Noviherbaspirillum saxi: one gene and its partner. The protein of the gene in region 2 binds, or shares a complex with, the protein of the main gene of each other region. Links are inferred from orthologs where the notes say so. Each region holds a gene or a part of one and is shown on either strand. Other genes may lie near its edges.

Region 1 (2,849 bases), 440 kb from region 2 along the record:
TGTCGAATTTCGACTTGGTGACCGAGTCATTGACGTTGATCGCGGGGAAAGCCAGCTTGCCTTCCTTGTGCATCTGATACAGGCGGTGCACGCCGGTGGTGGTTTCTTCGGTCACACCCTGGATTTTCGCCAGGCGGGCGGAATACCAGGTCGGGTCGGTCGCCAGCTTTTTCTTGATCGAATTGAACAGGCAAACCGCTTCTTCCGAATCCGGCTTGTCGAGCACGCTGATGTCTTTTTCAGCACGGGTGCCCAAGTGCAGCAACAGCGTCGCATCGCCGCCATCATCGAGAATCATGTTCGAATATTCGCCGTTCGGCCATTCGAAGATGCGATGGGTGAAGTCCCAGTATTCGTCCAGGTTTTCGCCCTTGAATGCGAACACCGGCGTGCCGTTGGCGGCAATCGCGGCGGCTGCATGGTCCTGGGTCGAATAGATGTTGCACGATGCCCAACGCACGCGTGCGCCCAGCGCTTCCAGCGTCTGGATCAATACCGCGGTCTGGATCGTCATGTGGAGCGAGCCGGTGATCAGCGCACCCTTGAGCGGCTGCGCGGCGGCGAATTCCTCACGGATGGCCATCAGGCCGGGCATTTCCGTTTCGGCAATCTTGATTTCCTTGCGGCCCCAGTCGGCAAGGCTGAGATCGGCAACAAAAAAATCCTGGGAAGTGGTATTCGAGATAACGGCGCTCATCACGCCCTCCTTTCCTGAAAAGATAGAAAAAAGTAACGTGAGCGCCGTTGCGATAAAGATATCCAAGCCTGACACGGTGTCGAAAACACCATGCTGCAACGCTCCTTGGAATGCGGGATTATACCTTAGCTGCTGCGTGATCCACCGCTAAAAGACGGCATCGAATTCAATGCGCGATTGGCGGCATGCTCCCGCGCATGCCGCCACTTTGCGACTTTTCTTTACAGCCCCGCTGCCGCGCGCAATGCCGCAGCCTTGTCAGTACGCTCCCAGGAAAACTCCGGCTCTTCACGGCCAAAGTGGCCGTAGGCCGCAGTCTTTGCATAGACCGGACGCAGCAGGTCCAGCATCTGCACGATGCCTTTCGGACGCAGGTCGAACAATTCCTGTACCAGCTGGGACAGATGCTCGTCGCTGACCTTCCCGGTACCGAAGGTCGTCACCATGACCGAGGTCGGACGGGCGATGCCGATCGCATAGGACACCTGGATCTGGCAGCGCTTTGCCAGGCCGGCGGCCACGATATTCTTGGCGACGTAACGACCTGCATAGGCGGCCGAGCGGTCGACCTTCGATGGATCCTTGCCCGAAAACGCGCCGCCGCCGTGCGGCGCCGCACCGCCGTAGGTGTCGACGATAATCTTGCGGCCGGTCAGGCCGCAATCGCCCTGAGGACCGCCGATTACGAAACGCCCGGTCGGATTGATCAGGTAACGGGTGTTTTTCAGCCATTCCTTCGGCACGACCGGATTGATGATTTCTTCGATCGCTGCTTCTTCGATGGTCTTGTGCTCGATATCTGGTGCATGCTGGGTCGACAGCACGATGGTGTCAATCGCGACCGGCACGCCATCCACATAGCGCAGCGTGACCTGCGACTTGGCATCCGGACGCAACCATGGCAGGCGGCCATCTTTGCGCAGTTGCGACTGGCGCTCGACGATGCGGTGTGCATAGTAGATTGCGGCCGGCATCAGTTCCGGTGTTTCATCGCAGGCATAGCCGAACATCAGGCCCTGGTCGCCAGCACCCTGGTCCAGGTCGATGCCCTTGCCTTCATCGACGCCCTGTGCAATGTCGGGCGACTGCTTGTCGTAGCAGACCATCACCGCGCAACTCTTGTAATCGATGCCGTAGTCGGCGTTGTCGTAGCCGATACGCTTGATGGTATCGCGCGCGACGCTGATGTAATCGACGTTGGCGTGCGTGGTGATTTCGCCGGCGAGCACGACCAGACCGGTATTGCACAGCGTTTCCGCTGCGACACGGGCTTTCGGATCTTGCGTCAGGATTGCGTCGAGGATCGCATCCGAGATTTGGTCCGCGACTTTGTCGGGATGACCTTCGGATACGGATTCGGAAGTAAACAGATATTCATTTGCCATCGCAGGCTCCCTGTAAGGATAGTTGGTGAGGACCTTGTCGCGGCCAACCCAATGAGCCTGCGACGCTTTAGCGAAATTTGTAAACCGCCTCGCAAGTTGTCTATTAACTCGGCGGGAACGCATGATTCATGCAATCCTGTTCGTCCCAAATCATCCGATTCGCGTCCAATTTGGATTGCATCGTATGATATTTTACGCGTCTGGAAAAAAATCACAAATTTTCTAAAGCGTATCTTGATGCTTGTCTCTCTTTTTCGCCTGCTTTCTAGGCTGCCATTACCGGTTTTGCATGCAATTGGCGCCATTCTTGGCTGGCTGGTGTATCTGCTCACGCCTTCCTATCGCCGTAGACTGAAAAGCAACATTACTGCTGCCGGCTTCGGCGACCATTTATCTTCGGCAATTACGGAAGCAGGCAAGAACATCCTGGAACTACCCTTCGTCTGGTGTGCCCCGCCACAGCGGGTGATCGATAGCACCCGTATCGAAAACTGGGATATCGTGCAGGCCGCCTTTGATGCCGGACGCGGTGTCGTATTTTTGACACCGCATCTGGGCTGCTTTGAAATCACCGCGCAAATCGTTGGCACCAAGACACCATTGACCGTGCTTTACCGCCCTCCGCACAAGGAAGCGCTGAAACCATTGATCGAAGGCGCACGCGCACGCGGGCAGTTGCGCCTCGCGCCAGCCAACCTGTCGGGCGTACGCATGCTGCTCAAAGCCTTGCGGCAGGGCGAACCGGTCGGCGTGCTGCCGGACCAGGT
Region 2 (2,904 bases):
GAGCAGCTTGCCGCCGATGCGCAGTCCGACCATGACATTGCCGAGCGCTGCTTCGAGTTTGTCCGTGATGGCATCAAGCACAGCTGGGATTACAGACTCAATCCGGTCACCTGTACCGCATCCGACGTGCTGATGCACGGAACCGGATATTGCTATGCCAAGAGCCATCTGCTGGCCGCTTTGTTGCGAGCAAATGGCATCCCGGCCGGACTGTGCTATCAACGCCTGACCATTGCCGACGACCGTCCTCCGTTCTGCCTGCATGGATTGAATGCGGTTTATCTGAAAGACTACGGCTGGTACCGTATCGATGCGCGGGGCAACAAGGCGGGCGTCAACGCCATGTTTTGTCCTCCCAAGGAACAACTGGCATTTCCGATACTGCACGAGGCGGAGCATGATTTGCCCGAAATCTGGCCCGAGCCGCTGCCGGTGGTCATACACGCATTGACTACCCATGCGACCGTGGAAGAGGTGATGACCAATCTTCCAGACGTCGAATTGTTCGCCCGCTGACCGTCATAGGGATTGTCGGATTATCGCGCAGGTATTTGTTGCCCGACACGTGTCGAACGCATAAGACAAAAGGCCCGCCAGACAATGTCTCGCGGGCCTTTCTTTAGCGTCTACAGGACTGCGAAAGGCATTGCTGCCCTTCGCCGGCCGGTAAAAATTACATCATGCCGTCCATGCCGCCCATACCGCCCATGCCACCCATACCGCCCATGCCTGCGCCGCCAGCCGGCTTGTCTTCAACCAGTTCGGACACGGTGCAGTCTGTGGTCAGCATCAGGCCTGCGATCGACGCTGCGTTTTGCAGTGCCGAACGAGTGACCTTGGCCGGATCCAGCACGCCCATTTCAACCATGTCGCCATAGGTGCCGTTGGCAGCGTTGTAACCGAAGTTACCCTTGCCTTCCAGAACCTTGTTGACAACGACCGAAGCTTCTTCACCGGCGTTGGACACGATCATGCGCAGCGGCTCTTCGATAGCGCGCAGAACGATCTTGATACCAGCTTCCTGATCGGCGTTGTCGCCTTTCACGGTGATGTTTGCACGAGCACGCAGCAGGGCAACGCCGCCGCCAGGAACGATGCCTTCTTCAACGGCGGCACGGGTTGCGTGCAATGCGTCTTCGACACGTGCCTTCTTCTCTTTCATTTCAACTTCGGTTGCAGCGCCAACCTTGATCACTGCAACGCCGCCTGCCAGCTTGGCAACGCGTTCTTGCAGCTTTTCACGGTCGTAGTCGGAAGTCGCTTCTTCGATCTGAACGCGGATCTGCTTGACGCGCGCTTCGATAGCGGGATGTTCACCGGCGCCGTCGATCAGCGTGGTGTTTTCCTTGCCGATTTCGATACGCTTGGCTTGGCCGAGATCGGTCAGCGTGGCTTTTTCCAGAGTCAGGCCGACTTCTTCAGCGATCACTTGTCCACCGGTCAGGATGGCGATGTCTTCCAACATGGCTTTGCGGCGGTCGCCGAAGCCAGGAGCCTTGACGGCGCAAGTCTTCAGGATGCCACGGATGTTGTTGACCACCAGAGTTGCCAGCGCTTCGCCTTCGATGTCTTCAGCGATGATCAGCAGCGGACGGCCAGCCTTGGCAACTTGCTCCAGTACCGGCAGCAGGTCACGGATGTTCGAGATTTTCTTGTCGAACAGCAGGATGAACGGGTTTTCCAGAACAGCGACTTGCTTTTCAGGATTGTTGATGAAGTACGGGGACAGGTAGCCGCGGTCGAACTGCATGCCTTCGACGATGTCGAGTTCGTCGTTCAGGGACTTGCCATCTTCAACGGTGATAACGCCTTCCTTGCCGACTTTTTCCATGGCTTCAGCGATACGGTCGCCGATGGATGCGTCGGAGTTGGCGGAAATGGCGCCAACCTGGGCGATTTCCTTGGAAGTGGTGCAGGGCTTGGCGATGTTCTTGAGCTGCTCGACGGTGGCAGTCACTGCCTTGTCGATGCCGCGCTTGAGGTCCATCGGGTTCATGCCGGCGGCGACATATTTCATGCCTTCGCGGACGATTGCCTGGGCCAGCACGGTAGCGGTAGTTGTACCGTCACCAGCGTTGTCAGATGTCTTGGAAGCGACTTCCTTGACCATCTGGGCGCCCATGTTCATGAGCTTGTCTTTCAGTTCGATCTCTTTCGCGACCGAAACGCCGTCCTTGGTGACGGTCGGGGCGCCGAAGGAGCGCTCCAGCACTACGTTACGGCCTTTCGGGCCGAGGGTGACTTTAACGGCGTTAGCAAGAATGTTGACGCCTTCAACCATCTTGGCACGGGCGGCATCGCCGAATACTACGTCTTTAGCTGCCATGTTCGATACTCCTTAATATGATTGTTTGGATATCTGTATTACTTCTGGACAACGGCCATGATGTCTTCTTCGCGCATCACCAGCAGTTCGTCGCCTTCGACTTTCACGGTTTGGCCGGAGTATTTGCCAAACAGGACTACGTCGCCGACTTTGACTTCCAGCGCGCGAACTTTGCCATCTTCGAGGATCTTGCCGTTGCCTACAGCGAGGATTTTGCCCTGATCCGGCTTCTCCGCAGCGGCTTCCGGGAGAACGATGCCGGACGCAGTCTTGGTTTCCTGGTCGAGGCGCTTGACGATGACGCGATCGTGCAATGGACGAAGGTTCATACAAACTCCTTAAAAATCAATAAGTTATAATTGTTTGCGGCTAGTGTGCTGCAAAGCGTATTTCACCGTGCAGCATGACCGCACTGGAAAAATTGGTAGGCTAGAGGAAATTGTTAGCACTCTCCCCTAACGAGTGCTAAGTATATGGGCGACAATTTGTTTTTTCAAGAGCGGCTGTTTTCATGTCATCTCAAACCGGCCGGGCGCTGGCGCAGAAATGCGAACAGGCAGGAATGAATTTTGGGAAAA

Evidence for each region. Proteins that work in one complex are often made in the same cells at the same time.
Region 1: the proteins of groL (region 2) and metK are in contact, whole or in part, in a cryo-EM structure (PDB 8P4O), measured with the Escherichia coli proteins. The link is inferred for Noviherbaspirillum saxi from one-to-one orthologs.

Annotation. Positions count from the first base shown.
Region 1 is NZ_QYUO01000001.1:590,534-593,382, reverse strand. It holds metK (methionine adenosyltransferase), read right to left. Parts: upstream 2,083-2,849; coding sequence 919-2,082; downstream 1-918. Other genes in the region: D3871_RS02925 (lysophospholipid acyltransferase family protein), read left to right, coding at 2,320-2,849; ahcY (adenosylhomocysteinase), read right to left, coding at 1-697. UniProt on the Escherichia coli protein: Catalyzes the formation of S-adenosylmethionine (AdoMet) from methionine and ATP.
Region 2 is NZ_QYUO01000001.1:1,030,249-1,033,152, forward strand. It holds groL (chaperonin GroEL), read right to left. Parts: upstream 2,327-2,904; coding sequence 674-2,326; downstream 1-673. Other genes in the region: D3871_RS04985 (transglutaminase-like domain-containing protein), read left to right, coding at 1-516; groES (co-chaperone GroES), read right to left, coding at 2,365-2,655.